Regions from separate parts of the Kitasatospora sp. NPDC058444 genome, predicted to be linked through region 2. Evidence: riboswitches for the same ligand, from Rfam matches in the RefSeq annotation. Region 2 holds a riboswitch; each other region holds the start of a gene.
The links. A riboswitch is a leader RNA that binds a small molecule or an ion and turns the genes downstream of it on or off. The one in region 2 is predicted to bind cyclic di-AMP.

Region 1: linked by a shared signal. The riboswitch ahead of ACFWP2_RS30800 (M23 family metallopeptidase) and the one ahead of ACFWP2_RS30380 (transglycosylase family protein) in region 2 are both predicted to bind cyclic di-AMP.
Region 3: linked by a shared signal. The riboswitch ahead of ACFWP2_RS07865 (transglycosylase family protein) and the one ahead of ACFWP2_RS30380 (transglycosylase family protein) in region 2 are both predicted to bind cyclic di-AMP.

What each region holds. Positions count from the first base shown of each region.
Region 1 covers NZ_JBHXLL010000039.1:62,877-70,156, reverse strand. Annotated here, with positions in the region: gene ACFWP2_RS30810 (GNAT family N-acetyltransferase) at 1-440, opposite strand, end outside; gene ACFWP2_RS30805 (hypothetical protein) at 483-1,358, shown strand; gene ACFWP2_RS30800 (M23 family metallopeptidase) at 1,469-2,317, opposite strand; cyclic di-AMP (ydaO/yuaA leader) riboswitch at 2,330-2,488, opposite strand; gene ACFWP2_RS30795 (YiaA/YiaB family inner membrane protein) at 2,697-2,987, shown strand; gene ACFWP2_RS30790 (alpha/beta fold hydrolase) at 3,113-3,940, shown strand; gene ACFWP2_RS30785 (TetR/AcrR family transcriptional regulator) at 4,010-4,576, shown strand; gene ACFWP2_RS30780 (sensor histidine kinase) at 5,016-6,281, shown strand; gene ACFWP2_RS30775 (roadblock/LC7 domain-containing protein) at 6,265-6,678, shown strand; gene ACFWP2_RS30770 (DUF742 domain-containing protein) at 6,675-7,022, shown strand; gene ACFWP2_RS30765 (ATP/GTP-binding protein) at 7,000-7,280, shown strand, end outside.
Region 2 covers NZ_JBHXLL010000038.1:74,716-81,995, forward strand. Annotated here, with positions in the region: gene ACFWP2_RS30365 (MazG family protein) at 159-1,238, shown strand; gene ACFWP2_RS30370 (SDR family NAD(P)-dependent oxidoreductase) at 1,243-1,665, opposite strand; gene ACFWP2_RS30375 (cytochrome P450) at 1,945-3,306, shown strand; cyclic di-AMP (ydaO/yuaA leader) riboswitch at 3,526-3,694, shown strand; gene ACFWP2_RS30380 (transglycosylase family protein) at 3,700-4,617, shown strand; gene eno (phosphopyruvate hydratase) at 4,937-6,223, shown strand; gene ACFWP2_RS30390 (septum formation initiator family protein) at 6,409-6,981, shown strand; partial or broken gene ACFWP2_RS30395 (DUF501 domain-containing protein) at 6,953-7,280, shown strand, end outside.
Region 3 covers NZ_JBHXLL010000004.1:342,307-349,586, forward strand. Annotated here, with positions in the region: gene ACFWP2_RS07855 (LacI family DNA-binding transcriptional regulator) at 1-789, shown strand, start outside; gene ACFWP2_RS07860 (hypothetical protein) at 905-1,105, opposite strand; gene ACFWP2_RS07865 (transglycosylase family protein) at 1,358-2,752, opposite strand; cyclic di-AMP (ydaO/yuaA leader) riboswitch at 2,739-2,909, opposite strand; gene ACFWP2_RS07870 (hypothetical protein) at 3,364-4,317, opposite strand; gene ACFWP2_RS07875 (DUF397 domain-containing protein) at 4,909-5,172, shown strand; gene ACFWP2_RS07880 (ATP-binding protein) at 5,514-6,089, opposite strand; gene ACFWP2_RS07885 (helix-turn-helix domain-containing protein) at 6,508-7,280, shown strand, end outside.

The sequences.
Region 1 (7,280 bases), on a different contig from region 2:
GAGGCCGCGTTGTCCACGGCGACCCGGGCGGTCAGCCGGTGCAGGCCCAGGGCGCCGAAGGCGAAGTCGCAGAGCAGGCCGACGGTCTCGCCCGCGTAGCCGCGGCCCCAGCAGGCGCGGGCCAGCACGCACCCGAGCTGCGCGGCGCGGTGCCCGTCCAGGGTGAGCGAGGCCTGCCCGATCGGCGTCGCGTCCGCCGGCTCCTCGGCGTCGGCGAGCCTGGTGACGGCGAGGCGGTAGGTGTCCCGCTCCTCGGCCATCGCCTCCTCCAGGTAGAGCTCGATCTGGTCGGCGCAGTCCTCCCGGTCGCTCGGCCCGAAGGGCAGGTGCCGGGTCACCTCCGGGTCGCCGAACAGCGCGTGCAGCGCGTCCACGTCCTCCTCGGTGTGGTGGTATTCGCGGACGGCCAGTCGCGGGCCGGTGAGTCGTACGGGGACCATGGCTGCCGACCCTATCCCCGCCCGGCGGCTACCGTTCGGACTATGAACGACGAAGACCTGCGGCTCGCCCCGCGCACCAAGGCCGCCGACCTGCTCGCCTGGGCGGCCGAGCAGGGCCGCGCGCCGGTGGCCGAGGCGCCGCTGCGCGCGGTGCTGGCGCTGCTGGAGCTGGGCGAGGGCAGGATGCACGACGGCTGGCCCGAACTGACCTCCGACGCGGTGGAGCACCTGCTCTACGAGCGGCTCCACCTGTACGTCCAACCCGCGCCCGAGGAGGACCCGCTCGCCTACGGCGACGCCGTCCGGCTGCTGATCGACCACCAGCGGGCGGCCCGACGGCTGAACGCCAAGCGCCAGGAGCGGCTGCACGCGGAGGCCGAGTGGCAGGGCGAGGTCGCGGCCGGGCTGCTGCGCCGCGCCGACCTGGTGACCTGGCCCAGGCTGTACGCGCTGCTGCTGCACGCGCACGGGGTGGACGTCACCGACGAAGCGGCGGTGCGGGACTGGCTGGCCGGTTTCGGGGAGCTCGCGGAGGAGGAGCGGCTGGCCGCGTACGAGGCGCTGGTGCCGGCCGGCTGGCTGGACGAGCCGGACGAGCAGGGCTGGGGCCCGGGCCGGGTGCTGTCGGTCGGCATGGCCACGGACGGCGCCCGGCGGCTGCTGGAGCAGGGCCTGATGCGGCGCAGCTACCGCAACCTGGCCGAGCTGACCGCCCAGGGGCGGCCGATGCCGGACGAACTGGCCGGGGACTTCGGGCAGTTCGAGGAGGCGGCGGTCGACGCGGCGCTCGACCTGTTCGGCGGCTGGACGGTGCCGGGGCTGCCGCGGCTGCTGGTGACGGAGTTCCCGGAGCTGGCGCCGGAGCCGGGCCAGGAGGAGATCGAGGCGTACCTGGCGCAGCTGCCCGCCGAGGAGTGAGACCTCGCACGAAGGCCCCCGGCCCGTCGAGGACGGTTTCCGGGGGCCTTCGTGCGAGTGCGTCGCGCCCTGCGCCTCTGCGGGGTGCGCCGGGCTCTTTCGCGGGTCGGTCAGGGGTTGAGGCCGCGCTGCTGGAGCCAGGGCTCCGGGTCGACCGGGGCGCCGCCGCCGGGGCGGACCTCCATGTGCAGGTGCGGGCCGGTGACGTTGCCGGTCGCGCCGACCTTGCCGATCTGCTGGCCGGAGGCGACCTTGCCGGAGCCCTTGGTGATCGAGGAGAGGTGGCAGTACCAGATCTCGGTGCCGTCGGGCAGGGTCTCGACGATCCGGTAGCCGTACGAGCCGGCCCAGCCGGCCGAGGTGATGGTGCCCTGGCCGAGCGCGTAGACCGGGGTGCCGGTGTCGGCGGCGAAGTCCAGGCCGGTGTGCAGGTTGGCCCAGTAGCGGGCGCTCTGGCCGTAGTGGGCGGAGAGCCGGTAGTCCTGCACCGGGAGGGTGAGGGCGGCGGCCTTGGCCCGCTCGGCCTCCTCGGCGGCGCGCTTGGCCTCGGCCTCCTTGGCGGCGGCCTTGGCCTCCGCCTCCTGGGCGGCCTGGAGCCGGGCGGTCTCCTCGGCGGCGGTGCGCTGACTGTCGGCCTGGTGCTGGATGCGGGCGGCGAGCGCGAGGCCGGGGTCGGCGGAGAGGGCGACCGGGGTCTCGTCCGGGGCCTCGACGGCGGGGGCGGCGGCCGGGGTCGCCGAGGCGAAGCCGGTGGCGCCCAGGGTGGCGGCGACGGCGGTGACGCCGAGCAGCGGGGAGGCTCCGCGGGTCTGACGCGGCATCCGGTGGCGGTTGGTCTCGACCTCTGCGGCGAAGCCCTCCGGGCCGAAGGCCTCGGGGCGGTCCGTGCCGGGGTGGTCGAGGAGCTGGGTACCGGCTGCGAAGCCGGCCGGGTGTGCCGGGGTGTGCGTCGACGCCACGGAGGCGCGCTCCTTTCCTTCCTTCGCGCCTACCGGGTTAGCTGACGGGTTCGGAGCAGGAAGGTCTCCTACGGCCGGGCCGGGGCCCTGCCGATTCACCCCAAGGAACGTGGTTCCCCGGCTCCCTGACCTGCCCGGGGGCGGGTCGGCGGGATTAGGCGACGGCGCACGGTGCCGTCTGGGTACGGCGTTGACAACCGCGCTGCGTTATCAAACGTTAATCCTAGGAGGCTCTGATTCCAAGCCATCCGTTCGGAGCAGCCTAGGGCAAAGTGATCGGACGTCAACGAACGACACCACCGAACGGCCTCCCGTACACACTCCCATCTGAGTACCGCTACTCATGTGCGCCCCGTCGAGGCGGTCGCATCCTGACGCCATGAGCGCACACATGCAGACCCGCACCACGGCCGCGTACCACGTCCAGGCCGTCCTCTCCTTCGCCCTGTCGGGCACCGCCCTCGCCGCCGGGATCGCCTACCTGCCGGTCGGCGGCTGGACCAGGGCCTTCCTCGGGCTCGGCCTCCTCTACACCGTCACCTCCGCGTTCACCCTGGCGAAGGTGATCCGGGACCGGCAGGAGTCCAACGAGGTGGTCACCCGGGTGGACCAGGCCCGACTGGAGAAGCTGCTCAGCGAGCACGACCCGTTCAAGGTGGAGGGAGTGTGACCCGAGCCGGGGACTGTGACCCGAGCCGCGGCCGATCGCTTGACGGCTAAGGCTATTAGCCTTAGCTTTATGGCTATCGGCACTCACCGCCGACGCCCCGCACCGGCGGCCCGAGGAGGACCACCATGAACGGCACCATCACCCCGAGCACCCAGTACCTGACCGTCCCCGGCGGCCGGATCGCCTTCGACGACACCCGGCAGGGCCACGGCACCCCCGTCGTCCTGCTCCCGGGCATGCTCGACAGCCGGGCCGCGTACCGGCACCTGCGCCCGCTGCTCGTCGCCGCCGGCCACCGCGTCGTCACCATGGACCTGCGGGGCTTCGGCGAGTCCTCCGTCGCATGGGACGACTACAGCCCCGCCGCCGTCGCCGGCGACGTCCTCGCCCTGCTCGACCACCTCGGCATCGAGCGCGCCGTCCTCGCCGGGAACTCCTACACCGGGGCGACCGTCGTCAAGGCCGCCGGGGACGCGCCCGAGCGGGTCGCCGGGATCGTGCTGCTCGACGCCTTCGTCGAGAGCCCGCCGCCGGGCGCCCTGATGCGCGCCGTCATGGGCCTGATGGGGGTCTCCCTCGTCCACTGGCCGGCCTCCTGGGGCTTCTACCTGCGCCGGATGGCCTTCCCCGGCGCCAAGCCCGCCGACTTCGACGCGTACGTGGACGGACTGGTCGCCGCGCTGCGCACCCCGGGGCGCAAGGCCGCCGTCCGCGGGCAGGTCCACGGCGACTCGGCGCCGGTCGGCTGGACGGCCGCGGTGCGGTGCCCGGCCCTGGTGGTCATGGGCAGCAAGGACCCCGACTTCCCGAAGCCGGAACTCGTCGCCGACCGGCAGGCCGCCGCGCTCGGCGCGCGGAAGGCGATGATCGAGGGGTCCGGGCACTACCCGATGGCCGACAACCCGACGGCCACCGCGGACGCCCTGCTGCCGTTCCTCGCCGAGCTCGGCTGAGCCCGACCCTCCGCCCCGCCCCACACCGCCCGATCCACCCGACGCCGTACGTACGGAGAGCCCGAACCCATGCCCCGCGTAGGACTGACCCCCGAGCAGGTCGTCGACCACGCCCTCGCCCTCATCGACGAGCAGGGCGCCGAGGCCCTCACCCTGGCCTCCGTCGCCACCCGGGCCGGGGTCGCCACCCCCTCGCTGTACAAACACGTCAGCGGCGGCCTGGCCGAACTGCGGCGGCTGATCGCCGTCCGGGTCACCGGGGACCTGGCCGAACGGCTGGCCGCGGCGGCCGTCGGACGCAGCGGGGACGACGCCGTCGCCGCCGTCATGCGCGCCTACCACGCGTACGCCACCGAGTACCCGCACCGCTACAGCGCCCTCCCCCAGGCCCCCCAGCCCGACGACGAGCTGGCCCACGCGGCCGCCCGGCTCGTCGGCGTGATCGTCGCCGTGCTCCGGGAGTACGGCCTCGAAGGCTCCGAGGCGATCCACGCCGCCCGCACCGTCCGCTCCCTCGCCCACGGCTTCGCCGCCCTCACCACCGCGGGCGCCTTCCAGCTCGCCGAGGACCTCGCCACCACCCACGACCGCGTCATCGCCACCCTCACCACCGGCCTCCGCGCCTGGCCCGCGTAGCAGGACGGCCGGGGAGGGGTCGGAGCGCGAGGAGGAAGGGCCGGGGGCCGCGAGCAGGCCGGCCCAGGAAGAAGGACGGCCCTCGGAGGAGACCGGCCCACAAGGAAGAAGGGTCAGGCGGAGGTTGGCCCGCCGAGGAGGCCGGCCCGGCGGCCCGGTGCCGGGGCGCCGCCGCCGCTCCCGCACCGGGCGGCACCCCTTCGGCGACACCGTGCACACAGGCCCCACACATCGCGGAACGCGACCGGGCCCCCCGGCTCGATTCCGACGCTCCCCGCAGTCGCCGGTCGGGCCGCTCCGTGGCTCGTCAGGCGGAGGGATCGCGGTCGAACGAGTCCCGATTGACGCCGAATTGACTCGATATTGACGAGATCCGGTCACTTGGCGAGATCCGTTCACACCTTCGTAGGATCATCACCCTAGAATTCGCGGCGTGACGATGACTCAGTGGTCCGTAACGGCAACCGGCGTGCTCGCCGTCCTCGCCCTCGTGGCCGCCGCGCGGTACCGCGCCGTGTCCGTCACCCAGCGCCGCCGCGCCGACCGGCTGCACGGCGAACTCCTCACCCTCCAGGAACAGCTGGCCACCGAACTCTCCCGCCGCGGCGAGGACCTCGCCGCCGTCCAGCAGGAGCAGGAGCACACCGCCTCCACCCAGCGGGCCTTCCTCAGCGTCGCCCGCCGGATCCTGGTGATGGCCCACGACCAGCAGGCGCTGCTGGACGAGATGGAACGCACCCACGACGACCCGGCCCTGCTGGAGGGCCTGCTCAAGGCCGACCACGCGGCCGCCCAACAGGCCCGGCTGGCCCAGACCCTGGCCGTGCTGTGCGGCGCGCGGGCCGGCCGGCACTGGCCGGAACCGGTCTCCCTGGAGGACGTCGTCCGGGGCGCCCAGTCGCGCATCCTGCCGTTCCAGCGCGTGGTGGTGCGCAGCCGGACCGAGACCGCGGTGGTCGGTGCCGCCGCCGAGGCGCTGATCCACGCGATCGCCGAGCTGCTGGACAACGCCACCCGCTACTCCCCGCCCAGCACCCAGGTGTTCGTCACCCTGATGCCGGTGCACAACGGCGCCGTCATCGAGATCGACGACGGCGGCGTCGGCATGCCGGAACAGGCCGTCGCCAAGGCCGCGGCCGCGCTGGCCGGCGGCAGCACGCTGGAGGTCTCCCGGCTGGGCGAGGTGCCGCAGCTGGGCCTGGCCGCGGTCGGCCGGCTCGCCGAGCAGTACGGCTTCCGGGTCACGCTCAGCTCGGCGCCCTCGCCGTACGGCGGCGTGCGCGTCGTCCTGCTGCTGCCCAACGCGCTGCTCACCGAGCCGCTGCCGCCCACCGTCCCCGGCCTCGGGCCGGACGACCGGGCGTTCAACCCCGGCCCCCGACCGGCCTCTCCCGCCGATCACCCCCTGCTGGAGACCCCGCCGTCCGGCCGGCACGCCGCCACCGGCGACACCCCTCCCCCGCTGCCCCGCCGGAGCCACCGGCGCAACCGCACGGGCCGCCCCGCCCAGCACGCCGCTCCCCCACCGCAGCCCGCGCCGCCGTACCGCTCGGCCCGGGACGCCCAGGCGTTCATGGCGATGTTCCAGGCCGGGACCGCCAGCGGCCGTTCCGCCGTGCGGGCCCAGGCCCAGTCCGACCCTTCCCTTCCCGCTTCCCCCCGACTTCCCCAGCGCTCCGGAGAGTTCCATGACCACCACCCCTGATCTCGGCTGGCTGCTCGCCGACATCATCGCCGTCCCGCAGGTCCAGCACGCCGTCGTCGTCTCCAACGACGGCCTGGAGATCGGCCGCAGCGCCGGCATCGCCCGCGACGACGCCGAACGGCTCGCCGCCGCCTGCTCCGGACTTCAGTCGCTGGCCCGCGGCGTCGCGACGGGCTTCGGCGGGCCGGGCAGCGCCACCCGCCAGATCATCATCGAGTACGGCGGCGGCTACCTCTTCGTCGTCGCCGCCGGGGCCGGCGCGCACCTGGCCGTGGTGACGAGCGAGGCGGTCGACGCCGGTCTGGTCGCCTACCAGATGCAGGTCCTGGTCGAGCGGATCGGCACCCACCTCACCAGCCCGCCGCGCGTCGACCACGCGGCGGGGGGCCACCGGTGAGCGGCCCGGTCCGGCCGTACGTCATCACCGGTGGGCGCAGCCGCTCCACCCGGGCCGAGCTGGCCCTGGAGAGCCTGGTCAGCGCGTTACCCGACCCGCCGGACCTGCCCGAGCACCCGCTGCTGAACCGTGAGCACCGGCGCATCCTCGACCTCTGCCACAGCCTGCTGTCCATCGCCGAGGTGGCGGCCCACCTGGGGCTGCCGCTCGGCGTCGTCAAGGTGCTGGTCGGGGACCTGTGGGACCTCGGCGCCGTGCAGGTGCTCCCGCCCGTCCCGCAGGCCGAACGCCTGCCCGCAACCCTTCTGGAAGAGGTGCTCGTTGGCCTCCGCCAACTCCGCTGAAGCCGTCCCCGGGGCCGCCGGTTCCGCCGAGGGGCCGCAGTACCTGCCGTCCTCGGTGCAGGGCGCGGTCAAGATCCTGGTCACCGGACCGTTCGGGGTGGGCAAGACCACCCTGGTCGGCTCGCTGAGCGAGATCACCCCGCTGCGCACCGAGGAGACCATGACCGCGGCCAGCGCGGGCGTCGACGACCTCACCGGGCGCCCCGGCAAGACCACCACCACGGTGGCACTGGACTTCGGCCGGATCACGCTCAACTC
Region 2 (7,280 bases):
CCTGCGTTGAGGGGGTGGTCCCTGGTGGGGCCAGTGCGTCGGTGGTCGGTGGGGTCGACTTCCTGTGCCGGGCGGGTCGGGGCTGGTTCGGCCCGGCTGGGTGCCACCGGACCGGGGAACGGGCGGGCGGGGTGGGGGTGCGGGGGTAGGTTCGGGGTGTGACGACGAATGCTGTGCCGACGGGGACTCCGGGCGCGAAGTTGATCCTGCTGACCACCACCCACCGGGTGGCTCCCGGCCTGCTGGCGTGGCCGGCGTGGGAGGCGTTGCGGTCGGCGGGGCGGGTGCTGGTGGGGGACGAGGGGCATCCGCAGGTGGCGGCGGTGCGGCAGGCCGGGGTGGCGGTGGAGGCGGTGCCGGCCGGGTCGGCGCCCGCGTTGGCGAGGCTGCTGACCGGGCAGCCCGCCGGGGCCGGGCCGATCGTGTGGCTGGGCAGTCCGGACGGGGATCCGGGGCTGACGGACGCGCTGGCGCGGCTCGCGGTGGAGCACGCCGGTGAGGTGCCGGAGATCGAGGTGCTGCCCGGCTCGTACGACCTGCCGGGGTCGCGGCTGCTGGACCTGGTGACGGTGATGGACCGGCTGCGCTCCCCGGGCGGCTGCCCCTGGGACGCCGAGCAGACGCACGAGAGCCTGGTGAAGTACCTGGTCGAGGAGGCGTACGAGCTGGTCGAGGCGATCGAGGAGGGGGATCGGGAGACCCTGCGCGAGGAGCTGGGCGACGTCCTGCTTCAGGTGTTCTTCCACGCCCGGATCGCCGAGGAGCACCCGACCGAGCCGTTCACCGTCGACGACGTGGCCGGGGACATCGTCGAGAAGCTGATGTACCGGCACCCGCACGTGTTCGGGGACGTCGAGGCCGCGGGTGCCGCCGAGGTGGAGGCGAACTGGGAGCAGCTGAAGGCGGCCGAGAAGGCGGACCGTGAGTCGGTGCTGGACGGCGTGCCGGCCGGGCTGCCCGCGCTGGCGTACACGGCGAAGCTGGTGTCCCGGGTGCGCCGGTCGGGCTTCACGGGGGTGCCGGACGAGCCGTACGTGCTGCCGGCCGAGCTGACCGCCGAGTCGGCGGGCCGGCTGCTGCTCGCCGTGGCGCAGCGGGCGCACGACGCCGGGGTGGACGTGGACGCGGCGCTGCGCTCGGCCGCGCGCGGTTACCGGGACGCGGTGCGCGCGGCCGAAGGCCTCAAGCCCGACGGAGAGCCCGACGGGGAGTCGGCCGGGGAAGCGGACGAGGCGTAGGCGCTCAGGCCGCCGTGGCGGTGGGCTCCGCCTGCCGCTGCGGCGGGACGAGCTCGCCGATGGCCTCGCCGACGAGGACGACGAGTTCGGCGAGCCGCTCCAGGTCGAGGTGGTCGGGCAGTTCGGCGAGCGAGATGATCCGCTCGCCGCCCGGGCCGGCGACGGCGAACAGGTCGATCGGTCCGAGGTGCTTCTCGGCGGTGTCGACGAGGGCGGCGACGTCGCTGGGGCGGCGGATGTCGCCGCAGACGCCGACGACGGGGCAGCCCGGCCGGTCGAGTTCGGTGGCGAGGTCCTCGGCGATGCCGACGTACTGGTCGGCGATCAGCATTCCGGCGGCGCCGGCCGCGGCGAACCGGCGGGCGAGGCCCGCGCCCGAACCGCCGTCGAGGACCGCGATGACGACGACTGACCCGCTGACCCGCATGGCCTGCTCCTCCCTGTGGGCGACACCGCACCGGCGCCCACGCGTACTGCGGAGGATCGTAGGCACGTCCTGACCCTCCGCAACAGGGATTACCCCTCAGGTGACCAGGCTCACGCCCGTCCCGTGGCCAAGAGTCGGCCAAGAGCCGTCCACGGAAAGCTCATTGACCGTCCACGGACAGTCCATGAGCCGTCCACGGACGGTTCATGGCCGGCGGTCGGTCGTCCACGGAGTGTCGGCGCGGCGGCCGCGGTCCGTCGCACCGGATACGGTCGGTCCATGCCAGCTCAGCCCGACCCCGCCCGGCCCGCCGCCACGCCGTCCGACACCCCTGCCGACGCCTCCGCCGACACCCCTGTCGACGCCACCGCCCCGCAGCTGTTCACCTGGGAGTTCGCCTCCGACCCGTACCCCGCCTACGCCTGGCTGCGCGAGCACGCCCCGGTGCACCGCACCACGCTGCCGAGCGGGGTGGAGGCCTGGCTGGTGACCAGGTACGCGGACGCCCGGCAGGCGCTCGCGGACAGCCGGCTGTCGAAGAACCCGGCGTACCACAGCGAGCAGGCGCACCGCACCGGCCGGGTCGGCATCCCGGGGGAGCGGCAGGCGGACCTGATGACCCACCTGCTGAACATCGACCCGCCGGACCACACCCGGCTGCGCCGACTGGTGTCGAAGGCGTTCACCCCGCGCCGGGTGGCCGAGTTCGAGCCGCGGGTGCAGCAGCTCACCGACCGGCTGATCGACGGCTTCGCGCAGCGCGGTTCGGCCGACCTGATCCACGAGTTCGCCTTCCCGCTGCCCATCTACGCGATCTGCGACATGCTCGGGGTGCCGGCCGAGGACCAGGACGACTTCCGCGACTGGGCCGGGATGATGATCCGACACGGCGGGGGCCAACGCGGCGGCGTGGGACGGGCGGTGAAGCGGATGCGGGCGTACCTGCTGGAGCTGATCCACCGCAAGCGCGCGGACCTCGGGGACGACCTGATCTCGGGTCTGATCCGGGCCAGTGACCACGGCGAGCACCTGACCGAGAACGAGGCCGCGGCGATGGCCTTCATCCTCCTGTTCGCGGGTTTCGAGACGACCGTGAACCTGATCGGCAACGGCACCTACGCCCTGCTGCGCAACCCGGAGCAGCGCCGGCTGCTGCAGGGGTCGGTGGCCCGCGGGGAGAGTGCGCTGCTGGAGACCGGGATCGAGGAACTCCTGCGCTACGACGGGCCGGTGGAGCTGGCGACCTGGCGGTTCGCGACCCGTCCGCTGACCATCGGCGGGGTGGACATCCCGGTCGGCGACCCGGTGCTGGTGGTGCTCGCCGCGGCGGACCGCGACCCGGCCCGGTTCGCGGACGAGAACACCCTGGACCTGGCCCGGACGGACAATCCGCACCTGGGCTTCGGGCACGGCATCCACTACTGCATCGGCGCTCCGCTCGCCCGGCTGGAGGGCCGTGCCGCGCTGGCCACGCTGCTTTCCCGGCTGCCCGATCTGCGACTCGCGGAAAGCCCGGAGAACCTGCGGTGGCGCGGCGGTCTGATCATGCGTGGCCTGCGCGAACTCCCGGTGGAATTCAGCCCGGAGAGCCGCTCTCCGCACGCTCCTCCGCACGTCCCGGGAGCGCCCGCGACACGCTGACGGCGCTGACGGAAGGTCGCGAACCGCCTGCCGACGAGGGTGTGAACACCCATCAATCCGGACATAACACCGCCGTTGGTAGGCGATCGACCACGGGCCGTAATTGTCATGTGATATCGACGATATGAGCTTGTGATTGGTCTGAAGATCTGTCTACTCTCCCTGGAGTTCGCAGCTGCGGACCTCGTACGCGGAACGCCGAGTCCTGCCCGCCGCGCCACGGGAAACCGACCAGAACCCTGGGCAGGGGCGGGGGAACCAGGTTTGTTGCCGTCTCCCCACGGCTTGGGGTGAAGCCGCCCGAGCGGAATCGTTTCCGCATACGGCGGCCGGGCCACCTCCCGGTCCGAACCCGACAGCTCACCTCGCAGGCGTGCGGAGAGGGACCTCTTCATGCTGTTCGTTGGAACTGGCCGTCACCGTCGTCGCACCCAGGCCGAGAAGGCCATCGCCGTCGCCGGTGTGGCCGGCGTCGGACTCGCGATGCCGCTCCTCACCGCCACCGGCGCCTCCGCCGCCCCGGCCTCCACCTGGGATTCCGTCGCCCAGTGCGAGAGCGGCGGCAACTGGAGCATCAACACCGGCAACGGCTTCTACGGCGGCCTCCAGTTCACCTCCAGCACCTGGAAGGCGTACGGCGGCACCGCCTACGCGCCGCAGGCCAACCAGGCCAGCAAGGCCCAGCAGATCTCGGTCGCCGAGAAGGTGCTGGCCTCGCAGGGGCCGGGCGCCTGGCCGGTCTGCTCCCAGAAGGCCGGCCTGACCAAGGGCGGCGCCCCGGCCGCGGTCGACACCTCCTCGGACGCCAAGCCGCAGTCCGCCCCCAAGCAGCAGACCCCGAAGCCGGCCGCCAAGCCGGCCGAGAAGCCGGTCGCGCAGCAGCCCGCCGCCCAGAAGCAGGCCCAGAAGCCGGTTCAGAAGCCCGCCGCGCAGCCGGTCCAGCAGGTCGCCCCGCAGCAGCAGGCGCAGCCGCAGACCCCGGGCTTCTCCGGCAAGGCCGGCTGGGACGCCGACGCCAAGGTGTTCTGGTACCAGAACAACGGCGCCTGGTACTGGACCAGCCACCAGAGCGTCTACCAGCAGTACGCCGGCCAGGCCGCCGCCCAGCCGCAGTACGCCCCGCAGGCCGCGCAGTCGGCCCCGCAGGCCACCGGCCACGACTACACCGTCCGCGCCGGTGACACCCTGTCGACCATCGCCACCGCCCAGGGCGTGTCCGGCGGCTGGAACGCGCTGTACGAGCAGAACCACGCCACCGTCGGTGGCGACCCGAACCTGATCATGCCCGGCCAGGTGCTGCACCTCGGCTGAGCCGGCCCGCCCGACGCCGGCCCGCCCGACGCCGGCCCGCCCGACGCCGGCCCGCCCGGCGCCGACGCCGCCTCACCCCGCCGTCCGAAGGGGGCCGGTCCTACCGGTCCCCTTCGTCCGCATTCGCCCGCTCCGGTGGGACAAGCTGGGACAAGCAGGTGAACTACCGGTGGGTAGTGGGGCCACACGCTGAGACGGAACCGAGGCGGACGTGGCCCCGGGAGCCCGGGCGGTTAGGCTCTGGTCGTAACGACTCCGCAATCGTCCTGCTGACAGCACCACCGTCAGACCGGACCCTGCTTCCGCAAGGAGATGCCTCGTGCCGTCCATCGATGTCGTCGTAGCCCGTGAGATCCTCGACTCGCGCGGCAACCCCACGGTCGAGGTCGAGGTCGGCCTCGACGACGGCAGCACGGGTCGTGCCGCTGTCCCGTCGGGTGCCTCCACCGGTGCCTTCGAGGCGCTGGAGCTGCGCGACGGCGACAAGAACCGCTACTTCGGCAAGGGCGTCGAGAAGGCCGTCCTGGCCGTCATCGAGCAGATCGGCCCGGAGCTGGTCGGCTACGACGCCACCGAGCAGCGCCTGATCGACCAGGCCATGCTGGACCTGGACGCCACCCCGGACAAGTCCTCGCTCGGCGCCAACGCCATCCTGGGCGTCTCGCTGGCCGTCGCGCACGCCGCCTCCGAGGCCAGCGACCTGCCGCTGTTCCGCTACCTGGGCGGCCCGAACGCGCACGTCCTGCCGGTCCCGATGATGAACATCCTCAACGGCGGGTCGCACGCGGACTCCAACGTCGACATCCAGGAGTTCATGATCGCCCCGATCGGCGCGGAGTCCTTCTCCGAGGCCGTCCGCTGGGGCGTCGAGGTCTACCACACGCTCAAGGGCGTGCTGAAGGAGCGCGGCCTGTCCACCGGTCTGGGCGACGAGGGCGGCTTCGCCCCGAACCTGGACTCCAACCGCGAGGCCCTGGACCTCATCGTCGAGGCCATCCAGAAGGCCGGCTACGAGCCCGGCCGTGACGTCGCGCTGGCCCTGGACGTCGCCTCCTCCGAGTTCTACGAGGACGGCGCCTACCAGTTCGAGGGCAAGGACCTCACCTCCGCCGAGCTCATCGAGTACTACGCCGAGCTGGTCGCCGCCTACCCGCTGGTCTCCATCGAGGACCCGCTGGACGAGTCCGACTGGGACGGCTGGAAGGCCATGACCGACAAGCTGGGCGACAAGGTCCAGCTGGTCGGCGACGACCTGTTCGTCACCAACCCGGCCCGCCTGGCCCGCGGCATCGAGACCGGCACCGCCAACGCGCTGCTGGTGAAGGTGAACCAGATCGGCTCGCTGACCGAGACCCTGGACGCCGTCGAGCTGGCCCAGCGCAACGGCTACCGCTGCATGATGTCGCACCGCTCCGGCGAGACCGAGGACGTCACCATCGCCGACCTGGCCGTCGCCACCAACTGCGGCCAGATCAAGACCGGTGCCCCGGCCCGCTCCGAGCGCGTCGCCAAGTACAACCAGCTGCTGCGCATCGAGGAGATCCTCGACGACGCCGCCGAGTACGCCGGTCGCGGCGCCTTCCCGCGCTTCCGCTCCGCGGAGTAGCCGGCACAGCGGGCGCGAGGCCCGAGCACTGCGCTCACGAGGGCCGGGCGCCCGGCGCACGAGGCCCGAGCGCCCCGCGCACGAGGCCTGAGCGCTCCCGGTAGCGCACGCCTGACCGGTGCCCCGCCGTTCACCCCGTAGGGTGGACGGCGGGGCACCGTCGCGACCAGGAGGGGATACGGGAGATGGCTGGCTGGAGGATCCCGGGCTTGGCGGCCCGGCCCCGGTTCACGAGCCGGGCGACCGTCCTCGTCCTGGTGCTCTGCTCGCTGGTGGCGATCCTCGCCTACCCGACGCGGCAGTTCATCTCCCAGCGCGCCGAGATCTCCGCCCAGCGGGCGAAGGCCGACCACGCGCGCCAGCAGGTCGAGCAGCTGCGCCGGGAGAAGGCCCGCTGGCAGGACCCGGAGTACGTCAAGGCGCAGGCCCGCGCCCGGCTGCACTACGCGGTGCCGGGGGAGACCCCGTACATCGCGGTGGACCCGGCCGGCCAGGCCTCCGCCCAGCCCTCCTCGTCCGCGGCCGGCGCGGCCTCCTCCGCGAACCCGGCCTCCGGCAACCCGGCCGCCGCGAACCAGGCTTCCGGCAAGCCGGCCTCCGCGGGCCCCGCCGGCCGGACGACGGCGGCCAAGCCCTGGTACGCCAGCATCTGGGACTCGGTGGACGCCGCCGACACCGCGGCGGCGGCCCCCGTCGACCCCCTTCCCCTTCCCCTCCCACCGTCCCCCGTTGGAGACACCTCCCCCCATGACCACTGAGAACCACCCCACCGTCTCCGACGCCGACGTCGCGGCCATCGCCGCCCAGCTCGGCCGGGTGCCGCGCGGCCTGCGCGGCGTGGCGCACCGCTGCCCCTGCGGCAACCCGGACGTCGTCGAGACGGCCCCCCGACTGCCGGACGGCACGCCGTTCCCCACGCTCTACTACCTGACCTGCCCCAAGGCCGCCTCGCTGATCGGCACCCTGGAGGCGGAGGGCGTGATGAAGGACCAGAGCGCCCGGCTCGCCGAGGACCCGGAGCTGGCGGCCGCCTACCAGAAGGCGCATGAGGACTACA
Region 3 (7,280 bases), on a different contig from region 2:
CAGGTGATCGAGCAGGTGCTCAGCCGGCACGGCTACACGCCGGTGCTGTGCACCCAGACTCCGGGCGGGTCCACCGAGGACGAACTGGTGGAGATGCTGGTGGACCGGGGCGTGGCGGGCATCGTCTTCGTCTCCGGGCTGCACGCCGACACCACGGCCGACCACGACCGCTACGCCCGGCTGACCGGGCGCGGAGTGCCGTTCGTGCTGATCAACGGCTACAGCGAGAAGATCGACGCGCCGTTCATCTCGCCGGACGACCGGGCCGCGATGTGGATGGCCGTCCAGCACCTGGCCGAACTCGGGCACGAGCGGATCGGGCTGGCCGTCGGTCAGCGCCGGTACGTGCCGGTGCTGCGCAAGATCGAGGGCTTCACGGCCGCGCTGCGCGAGGTGCTGGGACTCTCCGAGGCGGAGGCCGGGAACCTCGTTCACCACACGCTGTTCAGCGTGGAGGGCGGGCACGCGGCGGCCGGCGCGCTGCTCGACAAGGGCTGCACGGCGATCGTCTGCGGGAGCGACATGATGGCGCTCGGGGCGATCCGGGCGGTGCGGCAGCGCGGGCTGTCGGTGCCGCAGGACGTGTCGGTGGTCGGCTTCGACGACTCGCCGCTGATCGCCTTCACCGAGCCGCCGTTGACCACGATCCGCCAGCCGGTCGAGGCGATGGCCACGGCGGCGGTGGACGCGCTGCTGGAGGAGGTCGGCGGAAACGCCGCCCAGCGCGGCGAGTTCATGTTCCAGCCGGAGCTGGTGATGCGCGGGTCCACCGGGGCCTGCGCGCGCTGAGCCCCGGCCGGCGCGGCCGACGGACGGGCCCCGGAGGGCGGTTGCCCTCCGGGGCCTTCGGCGTGCGCGCGGCCGGCCGTCGCGGGCTGTCGAGGGCCGCCGCGGGCCGTCGGGGTCAGCCCTCCTGGGTGGTCGGGCGGTCGACGGTCAGTCGGTGCCCGTCGGCGGCCTCGCCGGTGCGGGTCTCGGTACGGCGGCCGCGGGCCAGGTAGTCGCGCAGGACCAGTTCGACGGCGTCCTGCGGGTTCTTGGTGCCGGAGAGCATCATCGCGTCGATCGCGAGGTTCGCGTCGAGGGTGACGGTGACCTGGGCCATGTGACTCCTCCTCGGGTGCAGAGCAGCAGCATGCCCGTTGGGGCGGGGATTCACCACGGGGATTCACCACGGAGGCACGGCCGGAGGCATGCCGGAACCCCCGGGGAGAGCGACCAGACTCTCCCCGGGGGCCGTGGGGGGTCAGCGTTCGAGCGACAGCTGACAGATGATGAAATCTGTTATCTGTTATCTGTTATCTGTTATCTGTTATCTGTTATCTGTCGTCCGTCGACTGTCGGCTGTTCGCCGTCCTCAGACCCGGCCGGCGAAGTCCGGGGCCCAGTTGGCGATGCTCTGCTCGCGGACGCCCGAGCTCGGGTTGGCGGCCTCGACGTACTTGCCGTTGCCGACGTAGATCGCGACGTGGAACACGCCGGAGTCCTTGCCGTTGTTGGACCAGAACAGCAGGTCGCCCGGCTGGAGGCTGTCCAGCGAGACGTGGGTGCTGGCGGCGGCCTGGTCGGCGGCGACGCGCGGGATGGAGATGCCCGCGGCGCGCAGCGCGGCCTGGGTCAGTCCGGAGCAGTCCCAGCCGCCGTTGCCGGTGCCGCCGTAGACGTACGCCTGACCGACCTTCGACTCGGCGAAGGAGACCGCGGCGGCCATGCTGCCGGTGGCGGCCGGAGCCTGGGTCTGGGTCTGGGTGTCGGTCTGCGGGGCGGGCTTGGCGGCCGGCTTGGTGGACGGCTTGGCGGCCGGGGTCTGGGCCGGCGCGGTCGGCTGGGTGTTCACGGCACCGCCGTTCGCGGACTGGCCGGACTTCTGCGAGCGGTCGAACCAGGTGAAGTCCGAGCCGGACTTGCCGGTGGAGGACTGGCCGGCCTGGGCCTGGCCGTTGCCGCCGAAGGACAGGTGCTGGCCCGGGTAGATGGTGTCCGGGCCGTCGGTCAGGGTGCCGCGGTTGAGCTCGTACAGCCGCTGCCAGCCGCCCTGCACCTGGTGCTGGTCGGCGATCGCGGACAGCCAGTCGCCCTCGACGACCGTGTAGTCGCCGCCCTGGGCCTGCTGCTGGCGCTTCTGGACCCAGTCGCCGCGGTTGCCGGAGGTGGCGGAGTCGGTGGTGGCCTGCGCACCGTCCTGGGCGGGCGCCGCGGGCTTGGCGGCCGGGGCCTGGGACGGCGCGGGCTGTGCGGGCTTGGCGGCCGGAGCGGCCGGCTTGGCGCTCTGGGCGGGCGCGGCGGGCTTGGCGGCGGTCGAGCCCGCGGTGGAGGCGGAGGTGGAGCCCGCCGAGGTGTCGACGGTGGCCGCCGGGCCGCCCTTGGTGAGGCCGGCCTGGACCGAGCACACCGGCCAGGCGCCGGGGCCCTGCGAGGCGAGGACCTTCTCGGCGACGGCGATCTGCTGGTCCTTGGTGGCCAGGTCGGCGCGCGCCGCGAAGGCGGTGCCGCCGAAGGCGGACCAGGTGCTGGAGGTGAACTGGAGGCCGCCGTAGAAGCCGTTGCCGGTGTTGATGCTCCAGTTGCCGCCGCTCTCGCACTGGGCGACCTTGTCCCAGGTGGCGACGGAGGCGGCGGAGGCGGTGCCGGAGGCGATGCAGGGAACGGTGAGGCCGATGCCGGCGACGCCGAGGGCGGCGATCACACGACGGGTGCGGCTGGACAGGCGGGTGCCGTTGGTGGGCAGCATGAAGACGCGGTCCTCTCCCACGCCTGCGAGGTGAGCTGTCGGATTCGGGCTGGAGTTGCCCGGCCGCGCTGTGGGCGCGGCTTCACCCCTAGCCCTGGACCGTTCCGAAGACCGGTCCGGGGCGACTTACCTGTGGGTCCCCCGCTCCTGCCGTGGTGCGATTTCGCGCTGCCAGGACATCCGACGGCAGGACTCGGCGTTGCGGATGAACCGGGTTCGTGTGGTCACGAACGGGGAGCACGTTAATCAGACTTAAGTTCAAACTGCAAACCACTGTGATGCGCATCACGGTTTGGAGGAAGCTGCCAAAATTGCAGCTCTTCATGATCGTAAATGATCGTTTTCAAGCAACGGCGCTGCGGAAGCCCACAACTGGCATCGCTTCAGGAGCGGCGTGACGGCGCATCGAATCGCGCGGTGGGGCATCCCGGCAGGGGAGGCGGCGGCCCCGATTCGAGCATCCGCGGCCGCGTTTCCTATTTCCTTTCAAAGGGGCCAGAACGGACATTCCGCTTCATTGGCGTCCGACTTCCGTGCGGGCCGGTCACGGGTGGGCGGAACAAAGTCGAAGGGCCCGGAACGGAAAAACCGTTCCGGGCCCTTCGGTGCGCGCGACCGGCGCGCGGTGTCGACTACTGCCCCGAGGGCCCCTCGGAGGCCGCGTGGGCGCCGCGAACGCCCTCCGGGGCACCCTCGGCCTCGGCGGCGGCCGCCGCCTCCGCCTCGGCCCGTGCCAGGTCCTCCGGGGAGGGCGCGGGCAGCGCCGCCAGGTAGGTGGAGGCGATCAGCTGGCCGACCGACGGGTACGAGCCCAGCGGCGCGGCCGACGGGCAGCCGGTCTCCTCGGCGGCGGTGGCGAGCAGCTCGGAGTCCGCCTCCGGACCGATCACCAGCGGGGCCAGCGCCGGACGCTGCGAGCCGGTTTCCTTGAGGTGGTTGACGGCCGCGGCCACCGAGCCGGGCACGTCGAGCGCGGCGGCGACGACCGGCACGGCCAGTCGGGCGGCCAGCAGCACCCCGGTGATGCCGGCCGCGGCGGCCGCGTCCTCGCCGCCGACGGTGGTCAGCACCACGCCGTCCGCGGCGGTCGCGATGGCGAACAGCCGGGCGCGGTCGGCCCGGGCCAGCCCGGCCTCGGACAGCCGGACGTGCACGGCCTCGGCCAGCAGCGGGTGCGGGCCCAGCGGGTCGGTGACGGGCGCGCCGTACTCGGCGGCGAGCGCGTGAAGCTCGGTCAGGAAGGTGTGCGGACCGGGCACCAGCGGCACCAGGACGGGCATCGGCAGCCCGGCCTCGGCGGCCGCGGCCAGCAACTCGGCCACGGTGCGGTCCTCGTCGCCCGCGCCCTCGCCGCCGGGCAGGTAGCCGACCGCGGTCCGGACGCCGTTCTGCTCGGTGCGGACGATCGAGAGCAGTTCCTCGACGACCGAGCGGGACTCGGGCCCGGCGGTCGCGGGTACGGCGAGCACCAGGGCCGGGGCGCCGGACGGGATCTCGGGGCGCTCGGGACGACGGTGGCGCCCCCGCGCACGGGAGCCTGGAGTGCGGACGGGCAGTGGCGCGCCCGGGATGGCTGCGGTGCTCATGCCGGAGATCGTAGGACATCTGCCGGTCCGGCTTGCAGTCGGCTGCCGTACGGCTTCGGCGCGGTTGCGGCGTGGAGCCGGTGCGGAGACCGTGCGGAGCCGGTGCGAAGAGGGTGCGTCTCCGGTGCCGGTCCGGGTGCTTTGCCCATAATCCGGACATTCCGCTCCCAGCCCCCGCGGGACCGCCGACGGTTGCCACGACGTGATCCGAGGAGGCTGACGTTGCACCTGGGGCGCGTGAGATGTCTCACAGCATGAAGGTGGTTTGACGGAGGGTCACGGGGATGCGACTCCCGGCATTCGAAGATCGACATTCAGCGGGGAGGTGCTCACGGCCGGTTATCGCGCGTCCGACGATTCATCGGCTATGTCCGTTTACGTACCGTCAGGAGAAGGGTCCGTGAAGAGTTCGCGGTTGCGCGCAAAAGGCGTCCTGCACCTGCAACGTCCCGTGCTGATGCACGTGCACTGCGGCTATCATCGCGTCAAGTGAGGCGTTGTGCCGGACCGGTACGGGGCCGGTCCGTTCGTTGGGCGGTGCCGGGGGCGCCGCGCTGGACGACAACTCCGGAAGCTCTTCGGGAGATTTCTATGCACGACTCGCAGGACACGCACGGCTCGTACGACACCTACAACGGGATGGCCGCCGCCGATCTCCAGGGGGTGGTCTGGCAGAAGAGCCGGCACAGCAACTCCCAGGGCAACTGCGTCGAGTTCGCGGCCCTGCCGGGCGGTGATGTGGCGATGCGCAACTCGCGGTTCCCGGACGGTCCGGCCCTCATCTACACCCGGGCCGAGATCGCCGCCCTGCTGCTGGGGGCCAAGGACGGGGAGTTCGACCACCTGGCGGTCTGACCGATCGCCGTGCTCCATCATCGGGGGGCCGTCGTGGGTGCCGACACCACGACGGCCTTTGTCTTTCCCTCGTCCGGAGGCCGCGCCTTCGGAAAGAGTGGGCTCCGGAGTCCTCCGCCCCGCGGGCGGGCTCTCGGGACGTCCCGTCCTGATCCGTCCGGCCGCCGGGCCGCCGTGGGCCGGCCGCGGTTCCGCGGCGCCGGACCTCGGCGGGGCCAGCAGGAAGGGCTCGGGGTGTGGTCCTCCCGGGGCTTCCGTCGACCGGCCGCGCACCGTCCGGCGCAGGTTCCGGCCCCGGTTCCGTCCGGGACGTGGGGATCCTGTCGGGCGCGGGGCCCGTCCTAGGCCGAGCGCCGATGCCGTCCGCCGATGTCGACGGGGCCGTCGAGCGGTGAGCGGCCGCCGAATCCGGGGCACCCGTCCAGCGGGGAGCCGCTGACCGTCTCCGCCTCGAACATCGCCCAGACCACCTTGCCGCTGCCCAGCGGGTGCCAGCCCCAGGAGCGGCTGAACGACTCCACCAGGTGCAGCCCGCGGCCCGATTCGGCGACGAAGTCGGCCTCCCGGGCGACCGGGCCGGTGCTGCTCGGATCGCTCACCGCGCAGACCACCTGGGGCGCGCGGTGTACCAGGCTTATTCGGATCGGAAGCCGGCCGTCCGCGGTCGGCTGCACGGGAAACTCGTACTCGCCCAGGGCGCCGCCCGAGGGGCCGGGCCGTGCGCCGATCGCATGCCGGAGCGCGTTGGTCACGAGTTCCGAGGCCACCAGTGCGACGTCGTCGAACAGCTCCGTCAGGCCCCAGTGCTGGAGCGTGGTCCGAGCGAAGTCGCGCGCGGTTCTCACGGCTTCGAAGCGGGGAGCGAGCGTACAGGTGACCACATGGGGGTCAACCGCCAAAGCCGTACCGGTGCTCATGAAGAGCTCCTCCCATAAGGGGGCGGACACGGCTGGACCCGCCGGGGTCATGCCGGTCACCTCCGACTCGCTCGGCCGCTCGGCCGCCCCCTCGACCAGGCGCGCGCGCACTCGAACGCCCGATGACGCGGGGGACGTCGTCGGGTCGGTGCACGGAGTCGCGCGTGGGGTCGACGCGGAGCCCGCGGGATTGCCAGGGATGTGCAGGTGCACGTGCACCATGGTGGTGTGCGCTCACTGCAGATGCAAGAGTCGATTCACGTGCAGTCGCACTATTGGCATATGCAAGCGCCGAATGCACGTGCATCCTGGTGCGTAGAGTGCGGAACTGATAGGAACATCCGTCAGTATCGGCACCGTGAGCGCTCAACTGATGGCAGACTGTGCGCTGTTTGCCCTAGGTGGAGGTTTCGACCGCATGACCACAGTTCAGCCGGGCGGCGGCTCGATGGTCCGCCGGATCCTCCTCGGCTCGCAGTTGCGCCGCCTGCGCGAGGCGCGCGGCATCACCCGCGAGGACGCGGGCTACGCGATCCGGGCCTCCGAGTCCAAGATCAGCCGCATGGAACTCGGCCGCGTCAGCTTCAAGGAGCGCGACGTCGCCGACCTGCTCAGCCTGTACGGCGTGGACGACGGCATCGAGCGGGAAGCCCTGCTCGGCCTGGTCCGCGAGGCCAACAAGTCCGGCTGGTGGCACAGCTTCAACGACGTGCTGCCGGGCTGGTTCCAGACCTACGTCGGGCTGGAGGAGGCCGCCCAGCTGATCCGCACCTACGAGGTGCAGTTCATCCCCGGGCTACTCCAGTCCGAGGAGTACGCACGGGCGGTTTTCGGCCAAAGTCGGCCGGTCATCAGCGAGGAGGAGGTCGAGCGGCGGGTCAGCCTCCGGCTGCGGCGCCAGAAGCTGCTGACCGAGGGCGGCAGCCCGCGCCTGTGGGCGGTCATCGACGAGGCCGCGCTGCGCCGGCCGGTCGGCGGGCCCAAGGTGATGCGCGGCCAGGTGCAGTACCTGATCGACGTCGCCGAGCAGGCCAACGTGGTGATCCAGGTCATGCCGTTCCGGTTCGGCGCGCACGCGGGCGAGTCCGGGGCGTTCACGATCCTGCGCTTCCCGGAGCAGGACCTCGCGGACGTGGTGTACCTGGAGCAGCTCACCAGCGCGCTCTACCTGGACAAGCGCGACGACGTCGA